2 regions of the Bradyrhizobium sp. 23AC genome follow, and region 2 is predicted to be linked to the other one. Evidence: riboswitches for the same ligand, from Rfam matches in the RefSeq annotation. Region 2 holds a riboswitch; the other holds the start of a gene.
The links. A riboswitch is a leader RNA that binds a small molecule or an ion and turns the genes downstream of it on or off. The one in region 2 is predicted to bind S-adenosylmethionine.
Positions count from the first base shown of each region.

Region 1: it holds a riboswitch for S-adenosylmethionine, as region 2 does, so the genes downstream of both, metX (homoserine O-acetyltransferase MetX) here and RAD10_RS01890 (O-succinylhomoserine sulfhydrylase) in region 2, are expected to answer to the same signal.

Region 1 covers NZ_JAVAYN010000015.1:6,689-15,542, forward strand. Annotated here, with positions in the region: gene RAD10_RS28360 (DUF2125 domain-containing protein) at 1-45, shown strand, start outside; gene RAD10_RS28365 (NAD(P)-dependent oxidoreductase) at 60-728, opposite strand; partial or broken gene RAD10_RS28370 (SDR family oxidoreductase) at 850-1,717, opposite strand; gene RAD10_RS28375 (LysR family transcriptional regulator) at 1,820-2,710, shown strand; gene RAD10_RS28380 (prephenate/arogenate dehydrogenase family protein) at 2,764-3,702, opposite strand; gene hisC (histidinol-phosphate transaminase) at 3,699-4,796, opposite strand; gene RAD10_RS28390 (chorismate mutase) at 4,833-5,681, opposite strand; SAM riboswitch at 5,838-5,917, shown strand; gene metX (homoserine O-acetyltransferase MetX) at 6,009-7,208, shown strand; gene metW (methionine biosynthesis protein MetW) at 7,211-7,873, shown strand; gene RAD10_RS28405 (alpha/beta fold hydrolase) at 7,996-8,854, opposite strand, start outside.
Region 2 covers NZ_JAVAYN010000001.1:386,310-395,163, reverse strand. Annotated here, with positions in the region: gene RAD10_RS01905 (OpgC domain-containing protein) at 1-346, shown strand, start outside; gene RAD10_RS01900 (SGNH/GDSL hydrolase family protein) at 346-1,125, shown strand; gene RAD10_RS01895 (SGNH/GDSL hydrolase family protein) at 1,138-2,130, shown strand; gene RAD10_RS01890 (O-succinylhomoserine sulfhydrylase) at 2,202-3,389, opposite strand; SAM riboswitch at 3,464-3,543, opposite strand; gene RAD10_RS01885 (2'-deoxycytidine 5'-triphosphate deaminase) at 3,624-4,760, shown strand; gene RAD10_RS01880 (PAS domain S-box protein) at 4,824-5,156, shown strand; gene RAD10_RS01875 (PAS domain S-box protein) at 5,153-5,344, shown strand; gene RAD10_RS01870 (hypothetical protein) at 5,452-6,504, shown strand; gene RAD10_RS01865 (MATE family efflux transporter) at 6,738-8,183, shown strand; gene RAD10_RS01860 (hypothetical protein) at 8,180-8,659, opposite strand; gene RAD10_RS01855 (SRPBCC family protein) at 8,789-8,854, opposite strand, start outside.

The DNA of each region.
Region 1 (8,854 bases), on a different contig from region 2:
CTGCTCGGCCCGGTCAAGGTCGGCCAGATCCCGCCGCTGTATTAGAGCGTGGGCTGAGTTCACCACGTGATCAACGGCGCACGATGCAGCCAGGCATCGGCGCGCAGTTGATCCAGGACGAAGGTTGCAACGTCTTGTCGCGATATGCTTCCTCCACGGAAGTCGGAGAGATCCGTCAGGGCTCGGACCGAGCCGCGGCCGGGCTTGTCGTTCAGGACTGAGGGCCGAACGAGAACCCAGTCGAGCCCACTGTCTCTGACGATGGCCTCCTGGCGGTTTTTGTCGGCATACACCTTGCGCAAGAGCAGCGGGAAAATCAGATTGTCGAAAACAAACCCGCCATGGCCGGCGCTATCACCTGCGCCAATTCCGGTGATGCAGACGAGGCGCGAGATTTGTTGCGCCTTCATCGCATTCACAAGCATGCGTGTCGCCGCCGAGAGCAGCGTCACCTCGCGGAACGGGCTCGCCGGTGTGCCGAGTGCGCTGACAACGGCGTCACGGCTCTTGAGTGCCTGACGCAAGGCGATCTCGTCGCGGGCATCGCCGATGATGAGATTGGCACCCTTCAGATCACGCGCTTTCTCGCCAGAACGCACGAGCGCCGCGACGTCGTACCCTCGCGCCACCGCCTGGTTGACGATCAGGCGGCCGGTGGCGCCGGTCGCGCCAAGGATCAGTATCTTCGGTGGGACAGTCCGGATGTTGTCGGTTTCGGAGTCTTGCATGGTCGTGACCTCGGAATGCGGGACGTCTCCGTGGAGGCCGCCCCCTGGTTCATGTTCGTTGTGACGATCAGAGCTTGCCTTCCGCGAGCAACTCGCGGGCTCGTGGCTGATGCCGCTGCCGTCAGGCCGAAGCCGTGATCTCGGAGACGAAGTCGCGATAGGAGCGCAGCGGACGGCCGAGGAGAGTGTTCAGACGCTCGACGTCGCCGGCATTGGGTCATTCCGTCGGTGAGGAAGCGCTCGCTCATCAGCCGCATGTCGAAGGCCATCCAGCTCGGCATGAACTGCCTGAGGTTCTTCTCGAAGCCGGCAGGATCGTCACCCGGATATGCGATCGTGCGACCCAGCACCTCCGACCAGATGGCGGCAGCCTTCGCGCCGGTCAGTGTGTCCGGACCGACGAGATTGATCCGGTCGGGCGGAAGTGATGCGCCGGACTTGTCGCGGCGGACGAGCTCGATGGCCGCGATTTCACCGATGTCGCGGGCGTCGATCATCGCCAGTCCTTTGCCGCCGATCGGCATGGGGTAGACGCCGTATCCGCTCACCACGTCCTTGATCGTGAGATCGTTGTTCATGAAGTAGGCGGGGCGCAGGATGGTGGCGTTGAAGGCCATCTGCTCGATCATCCGCTCGACGCCGAACTTGCCCGCGAAGTGCGGCACGTTCACGTACAGATCGCTGTGGATCACCGACAGATAGACGAGCTGATCGACGCCCGCTTCTCGCGCAATGTTGAGGGCGATCAGCGCCTGGGTGAATTCGTCCGCTACCACGGCGTTGAGCAGGAACAGGGTCGAGACGCCCGAGAACGCGCTGCGCAGCGCGTCAACGTCCAGGAGGTCGCCCTGCACGACGTTGACGCCCGGCGGCAGGTTGGCCTTTGCAGGATCGCGGACGAGGGCGCGAACATCGGCGCCGCGCTTGACGAGCTGTTCAACGACTTGGCGGCCGACATTGCCGGTGGCGCCGGTCACGAGGATGGTCATGGGTTCACTCCGAGGTGGGTTGCTGGACATCCCGCAAATTAGTGACCCACGTGCGGGCCGATAGACGCTATATTTGGACAGACCGTCTCATTGGTGGAACGTATGGATCTGCTCGCACTCGCCGATTTCAACCTTGTCGCCCGTCACGGCGGGTTCGGACGGGCCGCCCGGGCTGCCGGCCGCCCGAAGGCGACGCTCTCGCGCCGGGTCTCCGAGCTGGAGGGCAGCCTTGGCTTGCGCCTCTTCGAGCGCGGAAGCCGCACGCTGAAGCTCACCGAGGAAGGGCGGGCGCTCTATGAGCGGACGGGAACATTGCTCGCCGAACTCGACGAGACGGCGGCGGCGATCGCTTCAGGCGGTGCCAAGCCGCGAGGCAGATTGCGGATCAGCGCGCCTCTGCTTTTCTCACAAACTGCAATGGGAAAGCTGGCCGCTGCGTTCGCACTGAAATATCCGGAGGTGCGGCTCGAGGTCACGACGGAAGACCGCGCCGTCGACATGATCGAGGAAGGCTATGACCTCGTGATCCGCGTCAATCCCGATCCCGACGAAACCCTTGTCGGACGAATCCTGATGCGCGATCGGCTGGTCGTCGTCGCGAGCCCCGACCTCAGTCGCCCTGCGCACGATCTTGCCGTTCCGACCGTGGTGCGTGGTGCGAGCGATCTGACCTCGGCGTGGGAGGTGAAGTCGTCGATCGGAAACTCACGGATCTCGACCGATCCGGTGCTTCGCCTGTCGTCGATCGTTATGGTCCGCGATGCGGTCCGCGCAGGCGTGGGCGCCGCTCGCCTTCCTGTGTCGCTTGTGAGTCACGACCTGGCGGCCGGCAAGCTCGTCCACTGGGGTGATGTCGACGGACCGGAGATCGTCCTCTGGGCGCTCTACCCTTCGCGCCGGTTGCTGAGCGCTCGCGTATCCGCGTTCCTCGACTTTCTCAAGGAAGCCTTTCCCTCGGGGACGCCCGATGAGCTCGCGGCCTTCATCGACTAGGTCAAGCGAGCAGATCGAGATCGCTCCGCGCTGGAGCCATCCGAGCTACGAACTCACGGCTTGTTGCCGAGCTGCCCATGCTGCCGGCCGAAATCCGCGGCCGCCGAATCCTGTCCGATCTCGACGATGCCGCGGCGGATGGCGCGGGTGCGCGTGAAATGGTCGAACAGCGCTTCGCCGTCGCCGCGCCGGATGGCGCGGGTGAGTTTTGCTAGATCCTCGGTGAAGGTGCCGAGCATCTCCAGCACGGCTTCCTTGTTGGCGAGGAAGACGTCGCGCCACATCGTCGGATCGGACGCCGCGATGCGGGTGAAATCGCGGAAACCGCCGGCGGAGAACTTGATCACCTCGGACTCCGTGACCTGCGCCAGTTCGTCGGCGGTGCCGACGATGGTGTAGGCGATCAGATGCGGCAGATGGCTGGTGATCGCGAGCACGAGATCGTGATGATCCGGCGTCATCACCTCGACCTTGGCGCCCATCGCCGCCCAGAAGGCGCGCAGGCGATCGGTCGCGGCCGCATCGACGCCTTCCGGCGGGGTGAGAATGCACCAGCGATTGATGAAGAGCTCGGCGAAACCTGAATCCGGCCCTGAATGCTCGGTGCCCGCCACGGGATGTGCCGGCACGAAATGAACGGTCTTCGGCAGATACGGCGCCATGTCCCTGACGATGGCGCCCTTGACCGAGCCGACGTCGGAGATGATTGCGCCGGGCTTCAGATGCGCGGCGATCTCCTGCGCGACCTCGCCGCAGGCGCCGACGGGAATGCAGAGGATGACCAGATCAGCATCCTTCACCGCTTCCGCATTGGTCGCCACGACCTGGTCGACGATTCCGAGCTCCATCACCCGCGCGCGGGTCTTCTCCGAGCGCGCGGTGGTGACGATCTCGCCCGCCAGGCCCTGGAGCTTCGCAGCGCGCGCGATCGAGCCGCCGATCAGGCCGAAACCGATCAGCGCGACGCGCTGGAAGTGCGGTGCGCTGCTCATTTGCCGGCCACGAAATCGCGCAGGCCGTCGACGACGAGGCGGTTCGCCTCCTCGGTGCCGATGGTCATGCGCAGCGAATGCGGCAGGCCGTAATTCTTCAGTGCGCGCAGCACCAGGCCCCGCTTGGTCAGGAAGGCGTCGGCATCGTCAGCGGTCTTGCCCCTGTCGGTCGGGAAGTGGATCAGCACGAAATTGGCGACGCTCGGCGTCACCTTCAGCCCGAGCTTGCCGATCTCGTCGGTCAACCAGTTGCGCCAGGTCTCGGTGAATTGCTTCGACATCGCCTGGTGCGCGGTGTCCTCGATCGCGGCGACCGCGGCATACATTGCCGGCGTCGACACGTTGAACGGGCCGCGGATGCGGTTGACCGCGTCGATGATGTGCTCGGGGCCGAACATCCAGCCGATGCGCAGCGCGGCGAGGCCGTGGATCTTGGAGAAGGTGTGCGTCACCACCGTATTCTCGGTGGTGGCGACCAGCTCGATTCCCATCTCGTAGTCGTTGCGCGAGACGTAGTCGCAATAGGCGGCGTCGAGCACCAGCAGCACGTGCGAGGGCAGGCCGGCGCGCAGGCGCTTGACCTCGTCGAACGGCACATAGGTGCCGGTCGGATTGTTGGGGTTGGCGAGCCAGACCAGCTTGGTGCGCGGCGTCACCGCCTTGAGGATGGCGTCGACGTCGCAGGTGAGGTTGGTCTCCTGCGCGACGACATTCTTGGCGCCGACCGCCATGGTCGCGATCGGGTAGACCAGGAAGCCGTGCGTGGTGGAGATCGCCTCGTCGCCGTGGCTGAGATAGGTGTGCGCCAGCAGATTGAGGATCTCGTCGGAGCCGGCGCCGCAGATGATGCGGTTCGGGTCGAGCCCGAATGAGCGGCCGATCGCCTCGCGCAACACGCGCGAGGTTCCTTCCGGATAGTCTTCCAGGTGGTCCGCCACGTGCTTGAAGGCTTCGATTGCCTTGGGCGAGGGCCCGAACGGAGTCTCGTTGGCCGACAGCTTGAACACCTTGCGGCCCGGCTCGGCGACCGGGCTCTTGCCGGGCGTGTAGGGCGCAATATCGAGAATGCCGGGATTCGGCACGGGGCGGGACATCTTGAACTCCGAGAATGGCGGGGCGCGGCGTGCGATTTACGATTTCGCCCCGGTCGGGGGCACCGTATAGCGCGTTGCGTGGCTGCCGACGAGGGCCGTGGAGCGCACCGAGGCCCCCGCCTCGATCAGGGCAGCCCTGATTTTGTCGATGCTGGTCGCGCTCGTGACCGAGACAAGCAGCGCCGCGCCGTCGAAGGCGGTATCAGGCACCGCCACGATCTCGGCGAGCGGCGACAGGGCGCGCGCGACCTCGGCGTTCCAGCCGGAGACGCGGACGCTGAAGGTCTCGACCTCCGTCACCAGGGCGCTGTCGGCGACGCGCGAAATTGCGAACACCGGCAGTGCCGCCGGATGATCGTCGCGCTCGACGAAGGGCATCCGCGCGATGATCTTCGGCGCGCCTTCCGTTTCGAGCAAGAGCCACCATGGCGTGCGGCTGGACGTCGCCGACACCAGCGCCAGATCGCCCTTGGATTTCGCTACCGCCTCGACCGCGGCCTGCGCGCTGAAATGCGCGACGTAAGGCACCGTGAAGCCGAAATGGAAGCGCGCGGAATCGCGCATCGCCGGCTCGCTCGCCGAGATGTCGGCATGCACCGAGAACGGCGCCTGCACATAGGTGAACGTCGAGATGATGACGCGCCAGATGCTCTCGACCGTGTCGAGCGGCAGGATGCCGCGATGGCGCTGCACGATCTCGCGCATCATGGCGGCCTCGCGCGCGGGGCGGAACGCCGAGCCGACCTCCTGGGTTTGCTTCACCTGGATCAGGCGGTCGATGATGTCGCCGCGCTGCATCAGCAGGCGATGCATGCCCTCGTCGATCGCGTCGATCTCCTTGCGCAGTTCCTGGAGCGATGGTGGCGCGGGCGGACGTTGGGACATGTCTGGCTGTCGATGGTTTCGATGGGGGATGTCCTGATTAGGCAGTCGGGACGGCGAAAGCAAAGAGAAATCACGTCCTTTTCGGACGACGCGAGAGAGACGAATTGGGCCGATCCGGGCCGCGACTTGACGAAAACCGCCCAAGACGGTAGCTTTTGCCTGTTCCGTGGTCATTTGAGCCGGCCGGCTTGCAGCCACGTTAAAAAACTCGCTAAACAGGCCGGGGACGCTTCCGATCCCGGCCGAACCTATCGTTCAGGCCGGGTTTTTCATGGCCTGATGCAAGTGGCGATCACGCGTTTGATCGCAAACGAGGTCGATGGTCAGATGGGTGGCGTCAAGTCGATACCGAGTCCTGCGATCAGCGCCGACGAACGGTCGCACGAGGTGGATCATCCAAGCTCGCAGATCGCGCATTTCGGCGCCGAGCAGCCGCTGCGGCTCGATTGCGGCGTCGATCTCACCCCGTTCCAGATCGCCTACCAGACCTATGGCGAGCTCAACGCCGATCGCTCCAACGCGGTGCTGATCTGCCATGCGCTGACCGGCGATCAGCATGTCGCCAATGTGCATCCCGTCACCGGCAAGCCCGGTTGGTGGGAGACGCTGGTCGGCCCTGGCCGCCCCATCGATCCCAAGCACTACTTCATCATCTGCTCCAACGTGATCGGCGGCTGCATGGGCTCGACCGGGCCGGCGTCGATCAATCCTGCTACCGGCAAGGTCTGGGGCCTGGATTTCCCGGTCATCACCATCCCCGACATGGTGCGTGCGCAGGCGATGCTGGTCGACCGGCTCGGCGTCGACACGCTGTTTGCGGTGGTCGGCGGCTCGATGGGCGGCATGCAGGTGCTGCAATGGACCGCCGCCTATCCGGGCCGCGTGTTCTCCGCGCTGGCGATTGCCTGCGCGACGCGGCACTCGGCGCAGAACATCGCCTTCCACGAGCTCGGCCGCCAGGCCGTGATGGCCGATCCCGACTGGCACGGCGGCGGCTATGCCGATCACGGCATCCATCCGCATCGCGGGCTCGCGGTGGCGCGGATGGCGGCGCACATCACCTATCTTTCGGACGCGGCGCTGCATCGAAAATTCGGCCGGCGCATGCAGGACCGCGAGCTGCCGACCTTCTCGTTCGACGCCGACTTCCAGGTCGAGTCCTATCTACGCTACCAGGGCTCGTCCTTCGTCGAGCGTTTCGATGCCAATTCCTATCTCTATCTGACGCGCGCGATGGATTATTTCGACATCGCCGCCGACCATGGCGGCGTGCTCGCAAAGGCGTTCGCGGGAATTGCGACCCGCTTCTGCGTGGTCTCCTTCACCAGCGACTGGCTGTTTCCGACCTCGGAATCGCGCGCACTGGTGCACGCGCTGAATGCGTCGAGCGCGCGGGTGTCGTTCGCCGAGATCGAGACCGATCGCGGCCACGACGCCTTCCTGCTCGACGTGCCCGAATTCTTCGACATCTCCCGCGCCTTCCTGCAATCGGCGGGCAAGGCGCGCGGGCTCACCAGGGACGGCTAGTCATGTCTGTACAGGAAGTGCTGCCGTTGAACGGCGTCGCGACCGGATCGTCCGGCCAGTTTCGCGCCGATCATCTGCTGGTCGCCGAGATGGTCAAGCCGGGCTCGAAAGTGCTCGACGTCGGCTGCGGCGAGGGCGATCTGCTTCAGCTGCTGGAGACCCGCGGCATCGACGGCCGCGGCATCGAGCTGTCGCGCGAGGGCGTCAATCGCTGCGTCGCCAAGGGCCTTGCGGTGGTGCAGGGTGATGCCGACACCGATCTCGTCAATTATCCGGATGACGCCTTCGACTACGTGATCCTGTCGCAGACGCTGCAGGCGACGCGGCAGCCGCGCGTGGTGCTGGAGAATCTGCTGCGCATCGGCCGCCGCGCCATCGTCTCGTTCCCGAATTTCGGCTTCTGGAAGATGCGGCTCCAGCTCCTGGTCGGCGGCCACATGCCGCGCACCGAGAATTTGCCGGCAACCTGGTACGACACCGCCAACATCCATTTCTGCACCATCAAGGATTTCGTGCAGCTCTGCGACGAGATCAACGTCAAGATGGAGCGCTCGGTCGCGCTCGATCTCTACGGCCGCCCGGTGCCGCTGAATCTGCCCTGGTGGGTCTGGAACATGTTCGGCGAGCAGGCGGTGTTCTTGCTCAGCCGCGGCGGGGGGAAGTAGTTTTTCGTAGCCCGGATGGAGCGGAGCGCAATCCGGGGCAGGTCGTGCCGCGCTCGAGAATCCCGGATTACGCTTGCGCTCCATCCGGGCTACAAGACGGAGCGTTTGGCGACGTCTTCGCTCTAATGCGCCGCCAGCGATCTGGGATCGCGTGCTGGCCAGCGGCCGGCCTCAACCAGCGCCACGAACCGCTCCACGCTCGCGTTGAACAGCGCGGGCTCTTCGAGATTGAGCACGTGGCCGGATTTCGGAAACATCGCCAGCCCCGCCGCAGGCAGATGCTTTTTCAGGAACAGGCTCGGTCCGAGGCATAGATCGTCCTCGTCGCCGCAGATGATCAGCGCCGGCGTCGATGCGCGCTTGATCGCATCCGTCATCGTGTAAATCGAGGGGCGGCGGCCCTGGAAGCCGCGCATCGTGCGTGCCGACCCCTTGGCGTCGTGGCGCGCCAGCGCGGCGTAGAAATCGGCGTGGCCGCGAGCATCCTTCACCAGGAAGGGAATCCGGCTCGGCGCCTCGCGCGTCACTTTCGCGACCTCCGCGGAGCCCAGCGTCTCGAACTGCTCGGCATTGGCGCGGCACTGCTTGCGCCAGGCCTCCAAATTCTCGATCTCCGAGCCGGAGCCGACGCCGGCCAGCGTCATCGACAACGCGCGCTGCGGCGCGTTGAGCCCGATCTGGAGCGAGGAGTAGGCGCCCATCGACAGGCCGACCAGATGCGCGCGCTCAATCCTGAGATGATCGAGCACCGCGAGCGCATCGCTATAGAAATGCGTGTAGCTGTAAACCTCGCCTTCAGGCACGTCCGACGGCGTGTAGCCGCGCGCCGAATAGGTGATGCAGCGATGGCCGCGCGAGAAGTAGCGCATCTGCGGCTCCCAATTGGTGTGGTCGGCCGCGAACTCGTGCAGAAAAATGATCGGCGTTCCCTGACCCGCTTCTTCGAAATAAATGCGGACGTCATCCCTGGTCGTGGCGTGG
Region 2 (8,854 bases):
CGACGTGCTGCGCTTCACGCATTTCCTGGCGCTGGCCGCGCTCACCGTCCGCTTCCTACCCCGGGATTGGCCGGGCTTGAAATCGCGCTGGTTGCGACCATTGATTCTATGTGGCCAGCATTCTCTCGAGATCTTCTGCCTCGGCGTCTTCCTGGCCTTCGCCGGGCATTTCATTCTTGCCGAAGTCTCCGGCGGCGCAGCCATGCATGCGCTGATTAGTCTCTCCGGGGTCCTGATCATGTGGGGCGTGGCCTGGGTGATTTCGTGGTACAAGCGCGTGGCTGACAAGAGCGGTGCGAAAACCAAAAACGCCGTCGGCAACGCCGATCTGGCGGGAGGGGGCTGATGAAGGCGAAGGTTCTCCTGAGCCTGGTCCTGCTATGCGGTAGCCTCGCCGCGCCTGTGGCGCGCGCGGGCGATGCTGCGTCTGGCGCTGCCACCGCGCCCGCGGCGTGCGAATTGCCGTCTTATCTGCTTACCAGCGAAAGCCAGCTTCCCAAGGTCGCCGAGGCCGTCAAGGCTGGCAAGCCGCTCGAAATCCTGGTCGTCGGCAGCCGCTCGACCACGATTCCGTCCTCGGAGGGCAGCTCCTATCCGGCGCGTATGGAAGCGACTCTGAAGGAAAAGCTGCCGCCGTCGGAAGCAGTGCACGTCTCCGTAGAAATACAGAGCAAGCGAACGGCGGAGGAGGCCGCCTCGACCTTCGTTAAGCTGATGGAAGCAAAAACGCCTACTTTGGTCGTCTGGCAGACCGGGACCGTGGATGCCATCCGATCCATCGATCCCGACGAATTTCGCAGCGCAGTCACCGAGGGGGTTATTGCGTTGCAAAAGGCAGGGGCCGACGTCGTTTTGATGAATTTGCAGTACAGCCCGCGTACCGAAACGATGATCTCGGCCCAACCATTTCTCGATAATATGCGCGTTGTGGCGCAGGAGCATGATATTCCGCTGTTCGATCGTTTCACGATCATGCGGCAGTGGAATGATCAGGGTCAGTTCGACCTGTTCAGCCCGTCCCGCGGGCCCGAACTGGCGAAGCAGGTTCATGATTGCCTTGGCCGGGCGTTGGCACAGTTCGTGATCGACGCAGCCCATCTGGAGCCGGCCCAGCAGCAAAATTGAGGTCTAGCGTTAATGAGTTCTCTCCGCCCTTTTTGCCTGACGGCACGGCTGACCGCGCCTGCAGCAGCAGTGCTGTTGTTGCTGGCGCCGGCCCCGCAGTCCCATGCGCAGACCCAAGCCGCGCAGGCGACACAAGCACCGGCGCAGTCGGCTGATCCCGCTCCCGCTTCGCCGTCCCAGACCACCGTTGCCGTGACCTCGCCCGAGCAGCGCGGCATCACCGCGCGCGCCATCGACAAGGTGAAGCAGGTCGCCAAATCCGCCGGCGACGTCTTCAACCGCGTGCCCTGCCTGCCGTCAAAGGGCGGCTCGAAGGCGATGGGTTCGCTGCCGCATGTTGCAAGCAAGCTCGTGGCCGGCCAGCCCGTTGTGATCGTCGCGTTCGGCTCGTCGTCGACCGCAGGATTCGGCGCGAGCTCGCCGGAGTTCAATTATCCGAATCGTCTTGCCGCCCAGCTGCGCCGCCACTATCCGACCGCCGACATCACCGTCGTCAATGCCGGCGTCGGCGGCGAGGATGCGCCCGAGATGATGAAGCGCCTCCAGACCCAGGTGATCGACGTGCATCCGGATCTCGTGATCTGGCAGGTCGGCACCAACGCGGTGCTGCGCAACCTCGATCCCGGGGACACCGCAAAACTGGTCGAGGACGGCATCAGCCGCATCCAGGCCGCCGGCGGTGCCGACATCGTGCTGGTCGATCCGCAATATTCGCCGGCCGTCAACCAGCGCGGTGAAAGCGCCGGCAAGATGGTGAAACTGCTCGGCAAGGTCGCCGAGCTTCGTCACGTCGGCATCTTCCCGCGCTTCGAGGTGATGCGCGACTGGCACGAGAACCAGTCGATTCCGGTCGAGAGCTTCGTCATCGCCGACGGCCTGCACATGAACGATTGGGGCTACGCCTGCTTCGCCCAGCTGCTCGGCGACGACATCATCCGCTCGGTGGGGCAGATCAAGTTGGGCGTGAACGTGCCGGGAGATGTGCGGACGTATCGGCCGATGTAAAGGCGAATAGGGAATGGCGAGTAGCGAATAGGGATTGATCTATTCGCCACTCACTACTCGCCATTCACCCCTCACGCCTTCTCCAGCGCCGCGGTCAGATCCTCGATCAGATCATCGGCATGCTCCAGCCCAGCCGAGAAGCGAATAAAACCTTCGCTGATGCCGAGCGCGGCGCGGTCCTCCGGCCTCAGGCGCTGATGCGTCGTGGTCGCCGGATGCGTGACGAGGCTCTTGGCGTCGCCGAGATTGTTCGAGATCTTCGCCAGCTTCAATTCGTTGAGCACGCGGAACGCAGCCGCCTTGCCGCCCTTGACCTCGAAGCCGACCAGCGTCGAGCCGCCGCGCATCTGCTTTTTCACCAGCGCTGCCTGCGGATGATCGGCGCGGCCCGGGAAAACCAGCCGCGAGATCTTCGGATGGCTCGCCAGCACGTCGGCGATGCGCGCGGCCGTTTCGGTCTGCGCGCGCACGCGCACGCCCAGCGTCTCCAGGCCCTTGAGCAGGACCCAGGCGTTGAACGGCGAGATCGACGGGCCGGTCTGGCGCATGAAATTGTGGATGTGCTCGGCGATGAAGGCTTCCGACGACAGGATGATGCCGCCGAGGCAGCGGCCCTGGCCGTCGATATGCTTGGTCGCAGAATAGACCACGACGTCGGCCCCGAGCGCGAGCGGGCTCTGCCAGATCGGCGTTGCGAACACGTTGTCGACGACGAGCCGCGCGCCGCCCTTGTGCGCGATCTCGGCAATCCCGGGGATGTCGAGCACGTCGAGCGTCGGGTTGGTCGGGCTCTCCAGGAAGAACGTCTTGGTGTTCGGCCGCACGGCGCGCTGCCATTCATCGAGATTGGCTCCGTCGACCAGCGTGGCCTCGATGCCGTAGCGCGGCAGCAGGTCCTGGACGACGTAGAGGCACGAGCCGAACAGGGCGCGGGAAGCCACCACGTGGTCGCCGGCCCTAAGCGGCGCCAGGATCGCGGTCGTCACCGCGGCCATGCCGGTCGCCGCCGAGCGGGCGGCTTCGGCGCCTTCGAGCTCGATCATGCGGCGCTCGAACATCGCGATGGTGGGATTGGAGTAGCGCGAATAGATGAAGCCCGGATCCTCGCCCTTGAACCGCGCCTCGCATTGCTCCGCGGTGTCGTAGACATAGCCCTGGGTCAGGAACAGCGCCTCCGATGTCTCGCCATATTGCGAGCGCAGGGTGCCGGAATGGACCAGGCGGGTTTCGGGACGGTAGTTGGTGGTCGACTTCGACATAGGTACCTCCGACATGACCGTCTCGTCGAAAACGGTCACAAAAAAACCGGCCTGGATATCTCCACGGGCCGGGATCACAGAGGTCCCCGGCCTGTTTAGCGACTTATTTAACGTGGCTGCAAGCCGGCCGGCTCAAATCACCACGGGATAAGTGATGCTCATATTCCGCAATGCCCTTTCCGTCAAGGCGTCCATCGGATAGCCGTAAAAGACTTGTATTTCCGGCATGTCCGGATGCATCTGACCCCTGACGAGGACCCCCGGTTGACGTTCACGGTTGCGCCCGACGCCAATGGTATCCTGCCCGACCGCATGATCGCGGCGATGGCGAAGGCCGGGCTCATCCTGCCCGCCTATGACTTCGTCGAGAGCCAGATCCAGCCGGCGAGCCTTGATCTGCGTCTCGGCGACATCGCCTATCGCGTCCGCGCCAGCTTCCTGCCGGGTCCCGGCGCCACCGTCGCCGAGCGCATCGACGAATTGAAGCTGCACGAATTCAGCCTCGCCGACGGCGCGGTGCTGGAGACCAACTGCGTCTACATCGTGCCGCTGCTTGAGAGCCTCGCGCTGCCGCCGGAGATCGTCGCGGCGGCGAACCCGAAAAGCTCGACCGGCCGGCTCGACGTCTTCACCCGCGTCATCGCCGACGGCACCCGCCGCTTCGACATGATCGGCGCCGGCTATCACGGCCCGCTCTATGCCGAGATCAGCCCGAAGACGTTTCCGGTGCTGGTCAGCGAGGGCTCGCGTCTCAGCCAGGTGCGCTTCCGCACCGGTGACGCGATCCTCAATGCCGATGAGCTCGATGGCTTGCATGCCGCCGAGCGCCTCGTCGATATCGACGATGCTGATCTCTCCGGCGGCGTCGCCGTCTCCGTCGATCTCTCCGGCGAGAAGGCAAACGGCTTCGTCGGCTACCGCGCCAAGCGCCACACCGGCGTCGTCGACGTCGATCGCCGCTCCGGCTACGCGGTGGAGGATTTCTGGGAGCCGATCTCGGCCCGCCCCGACGGCAGCCTGATCCTCGATCCCGGCGAGTTCTACATCCTGGCGTCGAAGGAAGCCGTGCAGGTGCCACCCGACTACGCCGCGGAGATGGTGCCGTTCGATCCGCTGGTCGGCGAATTCCGCGTGCACTATGCCGGATTCTTCGATCCCGGCTTCGGTTATGCCGGCGCGGGCGGAAAAGGCGCGCGCGCCGTGCTGGAAGTGCGTTCGCGCGAAGTGCCGTTCATCCTCGAGCACGGCCAGATCGTCGGCCGCCTCGTCTACGAGAAGATGCTGGCCCGTCCCGACGCGATGTACGGCCAGCGCATCGGCTCGAACTATCAGGCCCAGGGCCTCAAACTATCGAAGCATTTTCGGGTGTAGCTGCCCATTTTACTGTCATGCCCCGGCTTGACCGGGGCATCCAGTACGCCGCGGCCTGTCGATTTGATCACTGCCGTCTCGGAGTACTGGATCGCCCGATCAAGTCGGGCGATGACACCGAATGTGTGTCGGGATGTGCAATCATTCGGAGTGATGCAAGGTGGTGACATGACCAACGAATCCGAACTCGACGCAAAGATTGTCGAAGACGTCGCGGATGCGCTGATCTATTCGGATCGCTCCGGCACGATCATGCGGTGGAACCGCGCAGCGGCGGCGCTGTTCGGCTTCTCCGCTCCGGAAGCGCTCGGCCAGAATCTCGATCTGATCATTCCCGAACACCTGCGCGCCGCGCACTGGAAGGGCTTGAAGCTGCGCTGGCCAGCGGCCGTATGAAGCTTGCGGGCAGGCCGACACTGACCCGCGCGCTGCACAAGAGCGGGCGCAAGCTCTACATCGAGATGACCTTCGCGCTGGTGCGGGATTCCGGCGGCAATGTTCTGGGATCGGTCGCGATGGCGCGCGATGTCACCGAACGGGTCGAGCGAGAGCGCGCGGCCAAGACGCCACCGCAAACTTCGTGATGCGGAATTGGCGAGCGCCCGCGCAGGGCGCTCTGCACGGGCGTCATGTTGCTTGCCGAAAGCTGCGATGACACACTCGATCGCAACAACGATCGGGAGCGAAACGAATGACCGCCGCAGCTGACGCCGCGCAGGAAGCCCAATGGAAGCGCTGGCGTGCGGTCGCCGACCTCTACCACGCCTATTTCACCGGCCTCATCCTCACCGTCGTCACGCGGCGCGGCACCGCGGATGCCGCCGAGTTCGTCTTCCGCGTGTTCCGGCGTCAGCAGCAGGAGCGCTTCCTGCCCGGGCTTGGGAAGCTGGGAATCGATCATCTGCCGCCGGCGGTGGCGGCCGCGCAATATCACTATCTCTCGAACTGGATCGGCGGCGTGCATGTCGAATACATGTATGAGAGCGACGCCAAGGCCTGGATCCGCTATCCGCCGCCGCGCTGGATCTGGAAGGGCACCGCGATCTGCGGCGTGCCGGGCGAGGTCTCGCGCGCGATGCTGCGGGGATGGCACGCCAACAACGGCGTCGCGCTCGGCGATCTCAGGCTCGGCTTCGTCTGCACCAAGCAGAGCGTCGACGGCCAGGATGGGCTGGAAGGCTATTATTGCCAATACGATCATCCGCTAGAACTCGATCAGCGCCTGGTGTTCGCGCGGCATCTGGAAGCGCCGCTGTTCGACGCGAAGGCTGCGCCGGCTCTGCCGGTCGCGAGCTGGCCAAAGCCGCGACTGGAAAAGGCCTATCGCAACTATGCGATGGAGTATGTGCGCACGGCGGCGCCCGTGATGGTGCAGCTGTTTGGCCCGGAAGACGCCGGCTATCTGCTGCACCTCACCGGCAAGCTGATCGGGATGCAATATTTCGACGAGGTCGCGGCCGCGCTGGCGATGAGCCGCGGCGGCGCGAGCGAATTCGCATCGTTCCTGAGCGCGCTGTTCGCGGCGCAGGATGACGCCGCCGAAATGAAGCAATCCGAAGGCACGTTCGAACTCCGCCAGCAGAGCTGGAAGCTGATGGACGACGTTGCCGATTATCACCCCGCCTGCGCCAGGGTGCTGGAGGGATTGTTCGAAGGCCTGGCTGCGGGATGCGGGCGGCATATCGGCGTGCGCATGCGCGCTGCTGCTGGCGGCCGTCCGCCGCTGGTTTGGGCCGTGGAATAGGCGATGGCGCCGCCGCGCACTTCGCCTCTCCCCGCATGCGGGGAGAGGGAGAACAACAGCCGCAATTTCACGGGCTGAAATGCGCTGCCGCAGGGCACGCCTGCAGCTAGCGCAGGAGCAATCGCTGCGGGCCGTGCTAACAAACCTCTCGCCGCGCCTTCTGCGCGAAGAAAATAATTGGCACACCAACGCATTGCCGCGCCGCAAATGGCGCCCCGTGCCCCGGAGAGGACATGTCCGACATCGCCGAAATCCCGGTCGATGAGCAAGAGCGTCCGCTGCCGCCGCCCCCGCCGCCGGTGCGAAGCGCGCTTGTAGACGGGCCGATCCTGCGCACGCTGCTCTCCCTCGCCTGGCCCAACGTGATCGCGCTCTCGGCCGGCACCTGTACGGTGATCGCGGAGACCTCCTATATCGGCCGGCTCGGCGTCGAGGCGCTGGCGGCGATGGCGCTGGTGTTTCCGACGATCATTCTGACCATGACGATGTCGGGCGGCGCCATGGGTGGTGCGGTGGCTTCCGCCATTGCCCGCGCGCTCGGTGCCGGCGATCGCGAACGCGCCGCCACGCTCGCCGCGCATGCGATCCTGATCGGCATCAGCTTCGGCCTCGTCTTCATGCTGGGCATGCTGATCTTCGGGCCGCGGGTGCTGGAAATGCTCGGCGGCCGCGGCGACGTGCTGACCCACGCTGTCGCCTACACGCAGGTTTTTTTCGGCGGCGCCGTGCTGCCCTGGCTGCTCAACACCATGGCCGGCGTGCTGCGTGGCACCGGCAACATGAAGCTGCCGTCGTTCCTCATCCTCAACTCGGCGGCCTGGCAGATCGTGCTCGGCGGCACGCTCGGCCTCGGGCTCGGGCCGGTGCCGCAGCTCGGCATGCGCGGCGTCGCGGCCGGCGCGCTGATCGCCTATTCCATGAATATCTGCATCATGGGCTGGTACCTGTTCTCCGGCCGCGCCCGGGTTACACCGAAGCTGCGCGGCCTGCGGATTCAGTGGGCGATGTTTTTCGACATCCTGAAGGTCGGCGCCATCGCCTGCTTCTCGCCGCTGCAATCGGTGCTGACGATCTCGATCTTCACCCACATGCTGGCGAAGTTCGGCACCACGATCCTCGCCGGCTACGGCATCGGCGCGCGGCTCGAATTTTTGCTGACCTCGATCGCGTTCTCGTTCGGCATCGCCTGCGTGCCGATGGTGGGGATGGCGATCGGCGCAGGCAACATCGCGCGTGCACGGCGCGTCGCCTGGATCGCCAGTGCTGCCGCCTTCATGGCCGTCGGCGCGCCGGCCTGCGTCGTTGCGATGTTTCCCGATCTCTGGATCAACATCTTCACCGACAGCGCGGCCGTGCGCGCGGCGAGCCATCAATATCTCTCGACGGTCGGACCGTTCTACGCCTTTTTCGGCATTGCCACGACGATGTACTTCTCGTCGCAAGGCGCGGCCAAGGTGATCGGGCCGGTGCTGGCGCAGACGGCGCGGCTGATCTACATCTCGACGGCCGGCTGGTGGCTGTCGACGCACGATGCGACCGCGCAGAGCTTTTTCTGGCTGGCCGCAAGCTCGATGGTCGTGCTCGGCCTGCTCTCATTCTCCAGCGTGGTGCTGACGCGCTGGGGACCGCGCGCGAGCAAGGCTGCGATCAGGCCGGCTCTCTCGGGCGTCGCCGATTAGCGATGCCTGTGGCGGCGATGGCCACCGCCGCCGACATTGGCGAGCCGCATCAGTTGCGGGATCATCGCCATCATGTCGCCGCCTCCGGCGCCGCCGATCATGCCCATGATGTCGCCGCCACCAACGCCGCCATAACCGGCCGGCATGGTGCCGCCGCCCATCGGAGTGTAGCCGCCGTAATTGGGTGCGCCGAAGCCGCCGCCGAGATTGCCGCCGCCCATCATGCCACCAAGCCCTCCGCCGCCATTCTCCATCATGCGGCTCATCATCGGGCCCATGGTCTGCATCATCATGGCGAAGCGGCGCTTGCCCATCTTCGCCTTCATCATCTCCAGCATCGGCGCCATCTGGGTCATCATGTCCTCGCCGCCGGCACCTCCGCCGCCGAAGAACTGCGCCTTCGCCGGCGAGCTCGCGACTGAAAACAGCAGCAGCACGGCGGCCGCCTGGCAAATCACCTTGTCCGCACCTCGCATGGCATGCTCCTCGCGTCTCGTGGCGCCGCCGGGAGAGCGGAGCCAACCGGACGCACGCCGCGATGGTTACGGCTGGCGAGGGCGGAGCTCTGTGAGAAAACTCACAGAGCCGCAGCGCGTGGACCGCCGCTAGGCTGCAGCGGGCGGAAACGCCTTATGTATCGCAACGACGGCGTCCTTGGTCTGGCCCTGGAC